Regions from separate parts of the Rhizobium rosettiformans genome, predicted to be linked through region 3. Evidence: predicted binding sites of a transcription regulator. Region 3 holds the regulator's gene; each other region holds the start of a gene.
The links. Region 3 encodes LexA, which represses DNA repair genes until DNA is damaged. Its sites were predicted from a motif close to TGTTCNNNNTGTGTTCNG; they were not measured.
Positions count from the first base shown of each region.

Region 1: D4A92_RS20125 (putative DNA modification/repair radical SAM protein) is a predicted target of LexA. The motif match lies at 2,067-2,084, and genes of this name have one in related genera.
Region 2: D4A92_RS21550 (DUF5680 domain-containing protein) is a predicted target of LexA. The motif match lies at 2,096-2,113, and genes of this name have one in related genera.
Region 4: D4A92_RS19100 (ATP-dependent helicase) is a predicted target of LexA. The motif match lies at 1,854-1,871, and genes of this name have one in related genera.

Region 1 is NZ_CP032405.1:4,093,000-4,096,910, reverse strand. Features, by position in the region: gene D4A92_RS20140 (glycosyltransferase) at 1-222, opposite strand, end outside; gene D4A92_RS20135 (glycosyltransferase family 4 protein) at 226-1,323, opposite strand; gene greA (transcription elongation factor GreA) at 1,346-1,822, opposite strand; gene D4A92_RS20125 (putative DNA modification/repair radical SAM protein) at 2,090-3,319, shown strand; gene D4A92_RS20120 (UdgX family uracil-DNA binding protein) at 3,319-3,911, shown strand, end outside.
Region 2 is NZ_CP032405.1:4,375,817-4,379,727, reverse strand. Features, by position in the region: gene D4A92_RS21555 (hybrid sensor histidine kinase/response regulator) at 1-1,542, opposite strand, end outside; gene D4A92_RS21550 (DUF5680 domain-containing protein) at 1,620-2,069, opposite strand; gene D4A92_RS21545 (HWE histidine kinase domain-containing protein) at 2,176-3,911, opposite strand, start outside.
Region 3 is NZ_CP032405.1:3,479,807-3,483,717, forward strand. Features, by position in the region: gene D4A92_RS17130 (ComEC/Rec2 family competence protein) at 1-1,717, shown strand, start outside; gene lexA (transcriptional repressor LexA) at 1,711-2,427, opposite strand; gene D4A92_RS17140 (DUF1003 domain-containing protein) at 2,636-3,184, shown strand; gene D4A92_RS17145 (VOC family protein) at 3,205-3,911, shown strand, end outside.
Region 4 is NZ_CP032405.1:3,890,986-3,894,896, reverse strand. Features, by position in the region: gene D4A92_RS19100 (ATP-dependent helicase) at 1-1,811, opposite strand, end outside; gene D4A92_RS19095 (efflux RND transporter periplasmic adaptor subunit) at 2,090-3,292, shown strand; gene D4A92_RS19090 (efflux RND transporter permease subunit) at 3,289-3,911, shown strand, end outside.

The DNA.
Region 1 (3,911 bases), 610 kb from region 3:
GTACCAGCGGGGAAAGGCGCGTTCGACGTGGATGATGGTCTTTGCCTGTTTGCGGCGAAGCAGCCGGTCGACGATGTTTCGTGCTCGAATACCCTTGGTCGCCACATCCTCGGAGCGGCCGACGGAGGCCAGCGCTTCGATCAGCAAAGACGTGTCGCGCGTCAGCCCGAAGCTGTTGTCCTTGTTGACGATGAGGATGTCGAGGAGATCGCGGTCGGCCATCGGTCAAACGGTTCCGGACGTTGCAGGCTTGGAGCTTGCGCTCGCATTGGGCAGGGCAGTGCCGAGCAGACCCGCATAGACTTCGGCCAACTGGTCCGCTTCCCGTTCCAGTCCGAACGCCGCCTCGACATGCGCGCGTCCGCGCCGACCGGCCTGCATGGCCTTTTGCGGCTCGAGAAAGGTCGAGATCGCGTCGCGCAGGCGTTCATAGTCGTCGGCCGGCACGACCGAACCCGTTTCGCCCTCGACGATCATCTCTGCATAGGCGCCGGCGTCGCTTGCGACCACGGCGGTGCCGGAGGCCATGGCCTCGAGCGGCGTGAGGCCGAAGCCCTCATTGCGCGAGGGGGCGACATAAAGCGTCAGGCGGCGATACCAGGGCTTGATGTCATCGACTTCGCCAAGGAAGCGGATGCGATCGGTGAGCCCGGCGGCGGCGATGTCGGCCTTCAGCTTGTCTGCAAAGGCCGTATGCTCGGCGGTGACCCGGCCGGAGATCACAGCTGTCCATTCGGGATTATCCGGGAGGAGTTCGATCATCGCCCGGACGAAGAGATCCGTGCCCTTTTGATGGCGGACCCGGCCGAAGCAGCCGACGAAATGCCGACCCTTCAAATCTTCCGGGAGGCTCGTGTCGATCTCGTCGGAGGGATGAAAAAGCTGCAAGTCCACGCCGTGGCGGATGACACGATGCGGGACCTTGAGAAAGGAGCCGGACTTCCCATTCGTCGCTACCACGCCGTCCATCTTCGAGATGAGCCAGCGGGTGTAGCGGCTGTGATGTCTTTGGGCCGCAGACGTGAAAAGCAGTTTCAGCGGCATGCGGAAGAGATCGCGCAGGATCAGGCCCGCCAGCATTTCGTTGTTGCGGCGGGCATGCCAGACGCGTGCAGGGGCGGCTTTCGGCCTCTTCCAGAGGCCGGGCAGCTCGGCCCAGCGCATGCTGGGCAGATGACCGGGAAGGCCTGGGCCGAGCGTCAGGATGCCGAGACCCTGGCGCTTCTGTTCCGGCACGAGCTGGATGACGGTCGAGGTCACACCGGAGAGGCGCCGCTTGAAATGCGGCGCAATCACCGTGATGTCGTCGAGAGAATGCGCCACAGAGGGGCCCTTCCGGACTGGATCAGCCCCACTTGACCGCGAGGATCTCGTAGGCCTTCGAGCCGCCTGGGGCGACAACTTCGATGTTGTCGCCGACTTCCTTGCCGATCAGAGCGCGTGCGATCGGCGAGGAGATCGAGATACGTCCGGCTTTCACGTCGGCTTCCTGGTCGCCGACGATCTGGTAGGTCTTCTCTTCCTCGGTGTCTTCATCGACCAGCTTGACGGTGGCGCCGAACTTGATCTTCGAACCGGACATTTTCGAGAGATCGATGACCTCGGCGCGCGCGATCAGATCCTCGAGTTCGCCAACACGACCCTCGTTGTGGCTCTGCGCTTCCTTGGCTGCGTGATATTCCGCATTTTCGGAAAGGTCGCCATGAGCGCGCGCCTCGGCAATTGCCTCGATGATGCGCGGACGCTCTTCCTGCTGACGCCAGCGCAGCTCTTCGCTGAGCTTCTCGAAACCGTTCTGCGTCATCGGTACCTTGTCTACCATTTCCTCTTCCTTCGTCTTCATGGCCGCGAGCGCGGGCACAAAAGAAAACAGGTTCCGAAGCAAAGCTGCGGAACCAGTCACAAATCACATTGATAGGGACTATAGCAGAATGCTTCGCGCAATTTCCAGAGTTTTCGTCGAGCGGCTCCGAAAGCCTGTCCGAGACTGAAAAAGCGTAGTAAAATCAGAGTGAAGAACGATAGGCGGACGCAATGTCGCAGGTGGTATTCTTGACCATTGTCATGAGAACATATAGAGAACATTCTTATGAAGAAGTCGCTCAAAGAACGTCTCGCCATCCTGTCCGACGCTGCCAAATATGATGCCTCCTGCGCATCGAGCGGGACGACGAAGCGCGACTCGTCGGCATCGGGCGGGCTCGGCTCCACGGAGGGCTCGGGCATCTGCCATGCCTATGCGCCGGATGGACGCTGTATCTCGCTCCTGAAGATCCTGCTCACCAATTTCTGCATCTACGACTGTGCCTATTGCATCAATCGTTCCTCGAGCAATGTCGAGCGGGCGCGGTTCACGCCGGACGAGGTCGTCTGGCTGACGATCGAATTCTACCGTCGCAATTACATCGAGGGGCTGTTTCTCTCCTCCGGGATCATCAAATCCTCGGATGATACCATGGCCGAGATGGTGAAGATCGCCAGGGACCTGCGCACCAAGCACGATTTTCGCGGCTACATCCATCTGAAGACCATCCCTGAGGCATCCGCGCATCTGGTCGAGGAGGCGGGGCTTTATGCCGATCGCCTGTCGATCAATATCGAGCTGCCGACCGATCACGGGCTGGAGCGCTATGCGCCCGAAAAGCGTCCGGTCAACATCCGCCGCTCGATGGCGGATCTGAGGCTGAAGATCGACGAGGCGCGCGAACCGACGCACACCGGACGGCGCAAGAGGTTCGTGCCCGGCGGGCAAAGCACCCAGATGATCGTCGGTGCCGACGGCGCCAATGACGCGACGATCCTCGGCTCGAGCGCACGGCTTTACAGCAGTTATGGGTTGAAGCGTGTCTACTATTCCGCCTTCAGTCCGATCCCCGACAGCTCGAAAAACCTGCCGCTGATCAAGCCGCCCCTGATGCGCGAGCATCGACTCTATCAGGCGGACTGGCTTTACCGCTTCTATGGTTTCTCGGTCGAGGAGATTTCGTCGATCGGGCAGGGCGGCATGCTTGATCTGGAGCTGGATCCGAAGCTTGCCTGGGCGCTGGCGAACCGCGATCGGTTTCCGGTTGATGTCAACAAGGCGGATCGGGAGACGCTGCTGCGCGTACCGGGCTTCGGGACGAAGACTGTGAACGGCTTGCTCTCGGCCCGCCGTCACCGGCGCGTGCGGCTTGAGGACCTGACGCGTCTCGGTGTGTCGCTGAAGAAGGTACGGTCCTTCATCGTCGCCGAGGGATGGTCGCCCAATCGCAGCCTTGATCGGACCGATCTGCGGGCGGTGTTTGCGCCGCCGGCCGAGCAGCTGTCGCTCTTCTGATGCGAACCGTGACGCTCGAAGGGCGAGGAGCGTTCGACGAGTGGCGCGATGCTGCACGTTCGCTCCTGGCTGGTCGGGTGACACCCGATCAGGTTCGCTGGCAGCTTTCGGGCGAGGGGGGCGATCTGTTCGGCGCGTTGCTTCCAGAGAAAACTCCTGTCGAGGCACCCTCCGGGACCGTCGTGCCGAAGGGCTTCATCGAGGCGGCGGAGGCGGCGATCTGCCATTCGGATCCGGATCGATTTCCACTTCTCTATCGCATCCTTTGGCGGCTGCAGGCGGAAAGGGCGCTGCTGCAGGTGCGATCGGATCCCGATGTCGCCGACCTCGTTCGCCTGATCAAGAATGTCCGGCGCGACAGCCACAAGATGAAGGCATTCGTGCGGTTCCGCGAGGTGGAAGCTGTCCAGGCGAAACGGCGGCGCTTCGTGGCCTGGTTCGAGCCGGAGCATTTCATCGTCGCGCGCACCGCCGGCTTCTTCCAGCGGCGCTTCACCGATATGGACTGGCTGATCGCGACGCCAAAGGGCTCTGCCGCCTGGAACGGGCAGGAGTTGAAGACCTCGCGCGAGCCAGCCGCCCGACCTGAAGC
Region 2 (3,911 bases), 900 kb from region 3:
CATGTCTTCCGGCTCGAACGGATGTTCGCAGATCGAACAGGTGATGCCGGTCTTGTTCTTCCAGCTGTAGCGCGGCTTGCGCGCCAGGTAGAACTTGCCGTCGGTTGCCCAGGCGATCAGCGGCGAGATCACAAAGGCCACCAAGGTCACATAGGTCGACAGCGATGCCATGGTGGAGCCGAAGGCGCCGAAATGGGCGGCGAGCGCCAATCCGGCAGAGAGCGCCATGGTACCGCAGCCGACGGGATTGATGTCGTAGAGGTGGGCACGCTTGAACTCGATGCCGGGCGGCGAGAGGCCGAGCTTCTTGTTGACGAAGAGATCGGCTGAGATGGCGCAGAGCCAGCTCATCGCGATGATCGAGAATATGCCGAGCGTCTCTTCGAGCAGGCCATAGATGCCGAGTTCCATCAACAGAAGCGCGATCGCGACGTTGAAGACCAGCCAGACGACGCGGCCCGGATGGCTGTGGGTCAGGCGCGAGAAGAAGTTCGACCAGGCGAGCGAGCCTGCATAGGCGTTCATCACGTTGATCTTGAGCTGGGAGATCACCACGAAGCCGGCCATCAGCAGCATGGCGGCCGTCTCGTTGGGGATCATGTAGCCGAAGGCTGCGACATACATGTGGGCGGGGTCGGCAGCCTCGCTGATCGGCACGCCGGTGGAGAGCGTCAACACCGCGAGGAAGGAACCGGCGAGCAGTTTCGGAACGCCGAGCACGACCCAGCCGGAGCCGGCAAGAAAGATCGCGACGCGATGGTGCAGCTTGCGAGCACCCTCCGGAGGGAGGAAGCGCAGGAAGTCGACCTGTTCGCCGATCTGCGGCATCAGCGCCAGAATGACGGCTGAAGCGGCGCCGAATTCCAGGAGATTGAAGGGGGCGGTCTCGCCCAGATGGGCGTTGGAATGGCCGACACCGGCGAAAGCCAGCCAGAGGTCGATCTTTTCCCAGTCGAGAAAGGCGATGAAGACGAAGGGCAGAATGTTCAGCACAATCCAGAAGGGCTGGGTGATCAGCTGGAATTTCGAGATCATCCGGATGCCGTAGGTCACCAGCGGCAGCACGGCTACAGCGGAGATGATGTAGCCGAGCCAGAGCGGAATGCCGAAGGCGAGTTCCAGCGCCTTTGTCATGATCGAGGCCTCGATGGCAAAGAGCATGAAGGTGAAGGCTGCATAGATCAGCGAGGTGATCGTTGATCCGATATAGCCGAAGCCGGCACCGCGGGTCAGAAGATCGATGTCGACCCCGTGGCGAATTGCGTAGCGGCTGATCGGTATGCCGACGAGCAGCATCAGGATCGCGGCGACAATGATGGCGAAGAAGGCATTGGTCGTGCCGTAAGCGATGGTGATCGTGCCGCCGATCGCCTCCAATGCGAGAAAGCTGATCGCGCCGATTGCTGTTTGCGAGATGCGACTGGAGGAGAATTTGCGAGCGCTCTTCGCCGTAAAGCGCAGCGCATAGTCCTCCAGCGTCTGGTTCGCAACCCAGCGATTGTATTCGCGGCGAACGGGGATGATGCGTTGGCGTGCGGCCATGCCTAAATTCTAGCGCCTTGTTGTGGGTGGCTTTCCTTTAGGCATTTTCACGCGATTGTCCAGAATAGCAAGGCCCGTCAGGGCTTGATCAGGCCGCCCTGATAGTCGAGCTGATAGACCACGCGCTCGCCCATCCGGATGCGTTCGATACCGAGGAAGGAGCGGTAGTCTCCGACCGACTGGTCGACATATTCTCCCAGCGGATGCAGATAGGTAAATCCGCCGAGAAAGCGCTTCTCCTGGTAAAGCGCCGTCAGAGCCTGTTTGATGACGGTGCCCGCCCGCCCACCGTCGAAACGCTCGGCATCGAGGATGCGACCGTAATAGTTCATCGCCCAGACCGGAATCTCGTCCTGCCAGACCACCTCCTGGCCGAGAAAGTCCGTTCCGCCAAAATGGCTGTCGAGATAACGAAAGCGTCCGCGCTCATAGGAAATATCCTTGGCGCCAGTGCGGCTTGCTGAGGGGGGAGGGACCTTGCCGCTGACATAGGTCACGCCCTTGGCTTCAATGATGAAACTTTCCAGAGCCTCCACGGTCGCCTCCCTTATGTCGGAACATAATGAGAACGTATTGGCTTGGGGTCGGCCGGGCAACCCTAGTAACGCAGGGGTTGCGGGGCAGTTTCAGTTATCATTCTGCCGGAACCTCGGCGGCGAGCCGATCGGAAAGTGCTTTCACGAGGGCGTTGGCATCATAGGGCTTACGCACGACTGGTACGGACAGCAATTCCTCTGGAACCGAGGAGCGATCATCGTAACCGGTGGCGAAGACGAAGGGGATGCCGCGACGCATGAGCTCCTGAGCAACGGGCACCGAGGTGTCACTGCCGAGATTGATGTCGAGGATCGCGATCGCCGGTGCGAAACTCCTCAGGCGGTTCAGCGCGTCGCTGCTTGAGCTCGCGGTCACGACATTGTCGATGCCGGCGTCGGCGAGCATCATTTCCGCGTCCATGGCGATCAGCACCTGGTCCTCAACCAAGAGGACCGGTATTCCAGCGATGCTCGTCGGATGATCAGCCACTTCGGCTTCGGCATGCGGATTGGGTTCTTCGCTCACGGTTTCAGCTTCCCAGTTCAGAAAGCGCCCCGGCAGCCGGAACTCGGCATCCAGCCCCGCGGGATGATAATCGACGCGGCTCGTACCGCCGAGGTCATAGGGGATGCTCCGCTCGATGAGGGCCGAACCGAAGCCCTTCCGGCCGATGGGGCCGACGGTCGGTCCGCCACTTTCGCGCCAATGGAGACGGCAATCGCCATCGCTGGTTTTCTCCCAGGAAATGGCGAGCGACCCGCCGTCGCGCGACAGCGCGCCGTATTTCGCAGCATTTGTGCACATCTCATGGATCACAAGGGCTGCGACGGCATGGGCCCGGGCGTCGAGTGTGACGGAGGGGCCCTTGATCTCGATCACGCTGCGACCGGCGCGGTAGGGCAGGAGCTCTGCCTGCAGGAGGTCGTTGAGTGTGCCGCCACCGCCACCGCGCGTCAGCTGGTCATGGGCATGGGAGAGGGCGTGGATGCGGCCGCGCAGCGAGCCAATATAGTCCTGGATCGGAACTTCATCCTGCGAAGGCGCCGCCACCAGCGACTTGATCACGGCCAGGATGTTCTTCACCCGGTGGTTCAGCTCCTCGTTCAGCATGCGCTGGCGCACGTCGGACTTGCTGCGTTCCTCTTCCATCAGCTCGTTGTGGCGCAGGACGATCTCGACGGTCGCCGAACGGATCGCTTCGGCAATCTCGAAATCGCTGTCGCGCCACGGCGTCGCTTGGCGCTGAACCGTTTCCTTCCACAGGGCAAAGCTCTTGCGCGGGGTCAGGCGATCGCCGAGGGGACCTGTCTCATAGGTCTTTTCCGGATTGCCCGCCCAGTTTAGTGTCTGCAGGCGTTCCCTGCGGAAGAAGAAGATGTAGTCGCGTGGCAAATGCGAGAGGGGAACGGCCATGACGCCGGAGACGGCTTCGAAGTAGGCTTCGGCAGGGGGATAGTTCTCGGAAAGCGCCTTCGTTGACCAGATGCTGCCATCTGCGACTTCGGTGATGAAGCGAGCGAAGTCTCCCTCCGTCCCTGGCGGTGGCGTGCTGCCAATGGCGGTCCAGCGGCCGTTCATCAGCAGGCCCACGCCGTCGCAGGCAAACAGCGTCTGGAATTCGGGCAAAGCGGCGGTGAGGATGTCGTCGAGATCTGAGCGATGCGAGGCAGCCTGGAGAAAGCGATCCAGCGAACGCCGCGCTTCGTTGGAGATATCCAGCTTGCGCTTCTGCTTCAGCGCCAGAAGATGGAGCGAGAAGAATTCGCCGAACATTTCTGCCGCGATGCGCTCGGACATGGTGAGGGTCTTGGGCGCATAGTGATGGCAGGCGA
Region 3 (3,911 bases):
GGCGGAGAAAGGTCTGTGGGATCGCTTCGACGCGTCCCTGTTCTCGCTCCGGGATCGCATTTCAAGCCGCATTCGCAGCATACTGCCCGGAGATCCCGGCGCCTTCGCTGCTGCGATCATTACCGGCGAACGCAGATCGATGTCGGAAGAGGCGACGGAGGCGCTGCGCGTCTCGGGCCTCGCCCATATCACCGCGATCTCGGGCCTCAACATGGCGCTTGCCGCCGGCATTTTCTTCGTCGGATTGCGAGGGCTTCTGAGCCTCATGCCGACTTTTGCCCACCGTTATCCGGTGAAGAAGATCGCAGCCGCCGGCGCGCTTCTGGCGACGACCGGCTATGTGCTTATATCCGGCTACCAAGTCACCGCGTTGCGGGCCTATCTGATGACGGCGGTCATGCTCGGAGCCGTCCTCTTCGACCGCCCGGCTGTCAGCCTCCACAATCTGGCACTTGCGGCAACCGCGATCCTCGCGGTCCAGCCCTCGACGGTGATGGGGCCTAGTTTCCAGATGTCTTTCGCGGCGACTGCAGCCCTGATTGCCGGTTACGCGGGGTGGCGGGCGCGACCGCGCGCGATCCTGCCTCGTGCCCGCTCGCTTGCCATGCGGATTGCTGCCGGGTTTGCCAAGTTCGTCGGCGGCACCCTGGCGACATCGTTCATCGGCGGGGTCTCGACCGCCGTCTTTGCCATCAGCCATTTTCACCGGCTGTCGACCCATGGACTCGAGGCAAACCTCGCCGCCATGCCGCTGATCTCGCTGGTCGTGATGCCGTCCGGCTTCATTGCCATGCTGCTCATGCCATTTGGCCTCGACGGCCCATTCTTCTGGATCATGGGTAAGGGCCTGGAAATGGTGCTCATTGTCGCTCACACCGTCTCCGGCTGGGGCGGCGGCTACGTCTTCCCGCGTCTGCCATCATGGTTCATGCCCGGCGCAATCGCCGGCATGCTCTTGCTGATGCTCCTCAGAACCCCGATCAGGCATGTCGGCACGGCTCTCATCGTCGCAACGCTCGCTGCTGCCTTCCTTGCTCCACGTTCCCCGGGTGGCGAACTGATGGTCAGCGAGGACGCACGGTTGGTCGCGATTCGGGTGGCAAGTGGCGACACGTCCATCATTGCCATCAACCGAGCCCGCCCGGCAGCCTTCATCTTCGATCAATGGCGGCCGGTGCTCGGTATCGATGAGCCAAGGCATCCGGTCATGCTCGACACGGTACCCCTGCCACCGGCGCCAGACCGGCGTACTGGGCAAACCCTGTCGGAGGAGCAGAGCAAACTGGCAGAGGCTGTATTTGACAGCCTACTCAAGGCCGCCGGCAGAGAACAGTTCACCTGTGTCAAGCAGGCCTGTGCCATCAGACTGGAGAACGGCAACACGCTGCTGACGCTGGAACGCCCGGATCTCATCGGAACAGCCTGCGACCGCGCTGATATCGTCGTTCTGTCGGCGCGCACACGCGTCAAAGCCTGCCGCTCTGGCGCGCTCCTGATTTCGGAGGCGAGCCAGCGCGCAACCGGCTCCCTCGAGATCGCGGGCCTAGCCGCCACCTCGCAAGCCATGACGGTCAGGTCCGCGCTCGACGGACCCTCCAGGCCATGGACGGCGCACCGTCTCTACGACTGGCGAACAGCCTCTTCCGAAAGCACGCATGAATTTGCGGGTCCAACTGGCACTGTCCGACCAAAGCTGGAGACCGATGCTGATCAGTGATAGCGGCGAATGAGGCCCACCAGCTTGCCCTGGATCTTCACGCGATCCGGAGGGAAGATGCGGGTTTCGTATGCCGGATTGGCGGCTTCCAGTGCAATCGATGCACCGCGGCGGCGGAAGCGTTTGAGTGTCGCCTCCTCGTCGTCGACGAGCGCCACGATGATGTCACCGGGATTGGCGTTAGAGGCATTGCGGATGATGACCGTATCGCCGTCAAGAATACCGGCCTCGATCATCGAATCGCCCTTGACCTCAAGTGCATAGTGATCGCCCGCGCCGATCATCTCAGCCGGTACCGTGATGTCATGAGTGTTGTTCTGAATCGCTGAAATCGGCACACCGGCTGCAATCCGGCCCATGACCGGCACGGAGACAGACGAACCGTTGTCCTCGACCGGCGGCTTGGTCAGCGCTGGCGCCGGTGGCGTCTTGCCGAGACTGCCCTCGATCACGCTCGGTGCAAAGCCGCGGCGCGGCTGGATGCTCGGCGAATAGGCTTCCGGAAGCTTGATGACCTCCAAGGCACGCGCCCGGTTCGGCAAGCGTCGGATGAAGCCGCGCTCCTCGAGCGCAGTGATCAGGCGGTGGATCCCGGATTTCGATGCGAGGTCCAGCGCATCCTTCATCTCGTCGAAGGACGGCGGGACACCCGATTCCTTCATCCGTTCATGGATGAAGAGAAGCAGTTCCTGTTGCTTGCGCGTCAGCATATGCGGTGCCCTCGGAGTGAAACAAATACAGAACAGACACTATATGTTCCAGTTGTGTTCCGCAAGGGTATAAATTTTCGTGAAGAGCCGGTGAGAAAATGCGATAGCCGCCTGCAAGGGTATTGAAACCGTCCGATTTTGACGTGCTGCAGTGCTGAGTGCAGATCTGGTCCGGGATCGGGCAAAACCGCCTTCGAGGGTGCTGTATATGTTGAAGGATATTGAGAAACTCGTTCTGGGGAAGTTGTCATCTGATCTTTCGTCAGCAGAGCAAAAGGTGCTGAAGCGGGCGCGGGAGCGCCGCACGGTGTCGACCAATGCCGGCGAGGACTTTTTGGCCCATGCGACCTTCGGTCAGCGGCTCGCAGACGGCATTGCACGGGTCGGCGGCTCCTGGGGATTCATCATCGGCTTCATGCTGTTTTTGGTCGCCTGGGTCATCCTCAACACGGTGATTCTTGCAACAGGTGCGCTCGATCCCTATCCGTTCATCTTCCTGAACTTGATCCTGTCGATGCTTGCCGCCGTCCAGGCGCCGATCATCATGATGAGCCAGAACCGGCAGGCGGAGCGCGATCGCTTCATGGCGGCGAAGGACTACGAGATCAATCTCAAGGCGGAGATCGAAGTCTTGGCCCTGCATCACAAGATCGACGAGCAGGTGTTAAAGGAACTGCGCGAAACCCGCGAGCAGATCGATGCCTTGCGGCAGGCGGTCGAAGGCCTTTCCATTCAGGCGTCCAATTCTCAGAATTGATGCAGAAACCGAGAGCAAACATGTCCAATTCCATTTCCTCACCCCGCGCTATCGATCATCTCGTATTGCCGATCACCGATCTCGAAACCGCCCGCGAGCGGCTCACTCACCTCGGATTCACCGTCGCGGCGGATGCCCGCCACCCTTTCGGCACCGAGAATGCCTGCGTTTTCTTCGCCGATGACACCTATTTGGAGCCGCTGGCCGTCGGTAGTCGGGAAGACTGTCTGGAGGCTGCGCGCACGGGCAATGTCTTTGTCGCTCGCGATCAGGCCTTCCGCTTTCGGCGCGTCGAGGGGCTCTCCGCCATCGTCGTGAAGACGGAAGATGCATTGGCGGACGATGCGGCCTACCGCGAGGACGGGATGAGCGCTGGCTCTGTGCTCGATTTCGCGCGCCAGTTTCGTTTTCCGGATGGCCAAACCGCGGAGGGGGCTTTCCGACTCGCCTTTGCAGCAGATCTCCGTGCGCCCGATTTCTTCGCCTTCGCCTGCCAGCGCATCAACCCGCTTCCGACCGATCGGGATTCCCTGCTTGTGCATGCCAACGGCGCGACAGGGCTCCGGCGCGTAGTGCTGGTCGAAGAGAACCCGAGCGACTTCCAATATCTCCTGGAAACGGTTGTTGATCAGCGGGATGTCACCGCCCATTCCTTCGGGCTCTCGATTCAGACCGCCAACGTCGCCGTCGACGTGCTGACACCGGAGGGTTTCCGGCTCCACTTCGG
Region 4 (3,911 bases), 410 kb from region 3:
ATGATCGAGACGGCATCAAGGTTTTCGTTGGTCTCGGCATCCATGACCAGGGACACGTGTTCGAGAAAGCCGCGTAGGCTCTCGAAGGCCTCCATCGAGCGGATGAGTTCCTTCAGGTTTTCCAGGCGGCCCGGCGCTTCTGCCGACTTGTCGTTCTGCCACATGGCCGTATAGCCGCTCTCGTCGAGAATCTGTTCGGCGAGTTCGGTATGCGGCGTGGTTTCGAGCAGCGACTGCCAGCGGCGAAAATCCGTGACGACGTCGAAGAGCGCCTTGCGGGCCTTAGGCTTCAGCTCGTCGGTCTCAATGATGTCGGCCGCTGCCGCCAGCATCGGGATGTCGCGGGCGCGTGCATAGTCGTGCAGATTGCGGATCGTCGTGTCGCCGAGGCCGCGCTTAGGCGTATTGACGATGCGCTCGAAGGCGAGGTCGTCGGCCGGCTGGCAGACCATCCGGAAATAGGCCATGGCATCACGGATCTCGAGGCGCTCGTAGAAGCGCGGGCCGCCGATGACTCGGTAATTCAGGCCGAGCGTTACAAAGCGGTCTTCGAATTCGCGCATCTGGAAGGAGGCGCGGACGAGGATCGCCATGTTGTTCAGCGGGTGCTGATTGCGCTGGAGCTGCTCGATCTCCTCACCGACAGCGCGAGCTTCCTCTTCCGAATCCCAGGCGGCATGGACAACGACTTTGTCGTCATTCGGATCAACGCGATCGGTGAATAGGGTCTTGCCGAGGCGGCCCTCATTATGCGCGATCAGAAATCCGGCAGCACCCAGGATATGTTCGGTCGAACGGTAATTGCGCTCGAGCTTGATGACCTTGGCGCCGGGGAAATCCTTCTCGAAGCGCAGGATGTTGTCCACCTCCGCGCCGCGCCAGCCATAGATCGACTGGTCGTCGTCGCCGACGCAGCAGACATTTTGCGGCACGCCCGGCGGCCGCTGGGCCAGCAGCCTCAGCCACATGTATTGGGCGGTGTTGGTGTCCTGATATTCGTCGACCAGCACGTATTTGAAGCGCTGATGATATTCCTTCAGCACGTCCGGGTTCGCTTTGAACATCCGGATCGGATGCAGGAGCAAGTCGCCGAAATCGCAGGCGTTCAGCGTCTTCAGGCGGTTCTGGTAGGCGATGTAGAGTTCACGACCCTTGCCGTTGGCGAAGGCGCGGGCATCCCCTTCGGGGATCTGGGCGGGGTCCAGCCCCTTGTTCTTCCAGCCGTCGATCATCTGGGCGAATTGCTTGGCCGGCCAGCGTTTGTCATCGAGGCCTTCGGCTTGGATGATCTGCTTGATCAGACGCACGACATCATCGGTGTCCAGGATGGTGAAGTCGGAGCGTAGGTCAACCAGTTCGGCATGGCGACGAAGCAGCTTGACGCCTATCGAGTGGAATGTGCCGAGCCAGGGCATGCCTTCGACGGCGCCACCAACGAGATGGCCGATGCGCTCCTTCATCTCGCGGGCAGCCTTGTTGGTGAAGGTCACCGCCAGGATCTGGCTTGGAAAGGCTTTCCCGGTTGCCAGGATATGGGCAATGCGGGTGGTGAGGACGCGTGTCTTGCCGGTGCCGGCGCCTGCGAGCACCAGTACCGGCCCATCGACGGTTTCGACCGCTTCGCGCTGTTCCGGGTTGAGGCCGGAGAGATAATCGGGCGCTCTCGCCTGGTCGCGGGCTGCCATGGCGCGGGCCGCAATGCCAAGGCCACCGGCTGCAGGAGTGCCAGCAGCGGGTGCGGGGGACGCGGCAGGCTTGCGCGGTGCGGGTTCTTCGTCGAAGAAGGGAATGTCGTCGAAACCGTTACTCATGCGGCTCAATGTAGTGATTCGGGTCGGAAAGGCCAGTGACGGCGTTCTGGTTTTATTCCTACCGCCTTGTTGCGCACGGAATTCGGGAGGCTTCGGCCGCCGGATATGTTAGGCTATCCGAAGGACAGCTTTGACCGGCATGCAGTAGGTGCGGGATCACGGCGGCGTGAAAAGACGCGAGATTACAAATCAGTAAGCTTGACGTTCTGGCATTGCCACCGAGGGTTTGCGCCCGATACTTAACCGACATCATCCAGTTCGACATTTCGGAGCCTTGCATGCCGCTTTGGAAGCAACTCGCCATCAGTATTGCCCTCTTGTTCATCGGCCTCTGTTCGTGGGTCTATTTTTCGCCCGGTGCCGGCCAGGCGCTCGTCTCCATGGGCGTGCCCCAGTCTGTCGTAGGCGTGATCGCCGCGACCCCGGAAGCCGAGGGGCAGGGCGGTCAGCGGGTCCAGTCAGGGGGCCAAGGTGGAGCCCAGGGCCAGGGGCAGGGCAATCGGCGCGGCGGCGGCAACCAGGCCATTCTTGTGGCAACCCAGGCCGTCGCGATCGGTGTTGTCAATGACCGGCTGAGCGCCATCGGCGACGGTGAGGCTGTTGAGGCCGTCACCGTCATGCCTCAGACGTCGGGCATGCTCGACGAGATCCTCGTGTCCTCCGGCCAGAAGGTCAGCAAAGGCGACGTTATCGCCCGGCTCGATCGCGAGGAGCAGGTCATCCTGCGCGATCAGGCTGCCGTTGCGCTTCGCAGTGCGAAAGAGAAAGCCGAGTCATACCGCAATCTCCAGAGCTTCTCCCGTCTCGACGTCCTCGACGCGCAGATTGCGGAGGAGCAGGCGCAACTGCAATTGACGACCGCCGAGCTCAATCTGAAACGCCGCGACATCATCGCGCCCATTGACGGTATCATCGGGATCGTCGGCGTGAGCGTCGGCGACAATGTCACCAATTCGACCCCCATCGTATCGCTCGACAACCGCAGCCAGCTTCTGGTCGATTTCTGGGCGCCCGAGCGTTTTGCCGCTGCCGTAACGCCCGGCATGCCCGTGGAAGCCCGGTCCGTTTCCCGTCCGGGGCAGGTGTTTCAGGGGAGCGTCGAGGCGGTGGACAGCCGCGTCGATCAGGCCAGCCGGACCATCCGCATCCGCGCGAAAATCGACAATCCGGACGACGTATTGCGTGCCGGCATGTCGTTCAACGTCGTTATGCGCTTCCCCGGCGATCAATATGCAGCGGTCAATCCGCTTGCCGTCCAGTGGGATGGCGAGGGCTCCTTCGTCTGGCAGATCGTTGATAACAAATCCGTGAAGACGCGGGTCACCATTGTGCAGCGCAACTCGGATCAGATCCTGGTGGACGCGTCGCTCAAGGAAGGCGATGTGGTTGCCGTTGAAGGACTGCAGCGGGTGCGAGAAGGCGGGACCGTCGAAGTCGCCGGGGCACCGCAGGATGGTTCTGAGGAGGTCGGCGCGCGATGAGTTCTACGGGGAACGGTTCCGAACAATCCGGACGCAGCTTTACCGCTCTTTTCATTCGCCGCCCGGTGCTGGCAGCGGTGTTGAACACGCTGCTGGTCGTGGCTGGCCTTGCGGCGCTTGCCGGCATCGAAATCCGCGAACTGCCCGATGTGGACCAGCCAGTCATCACCGTCAGCACCAATTATGACGGTGCCTCTGCGCAGACCATGGACCAGGAAGTCACGCGAACCATTGAGGGCGCCGTCGCCCGGGTGAGCGGACTGAAGTCCATGTCGTCGCGATCCTCGTTTGGCCAGAGCCGCACGACGCTCGAATTCAGCGACAATGCCGACCTCGCCGTTGCTGCCAATGACGTGCGTGACGCCCTCGGTCGAATCCGGAACCAGCTTCCCGACGATGTCGACGAGCCGCGTATCGTCAAGGCGGATGCGGACTCCCAGCCGATCATGCGTCTCGGCGTGACATCCAGCACGCTTTCCATGGAAGACCTGACGCTTCTGGTCGAAAACGAGATCTCCGACCGGCTGGCCGCTGTCGATGGCGTGGCCGACGTCCAGATCTATGGCGACCAGGAAAAGGTCTTCCGCGTTGACGTCAACCAGGCGGCACTCGCCAGCCG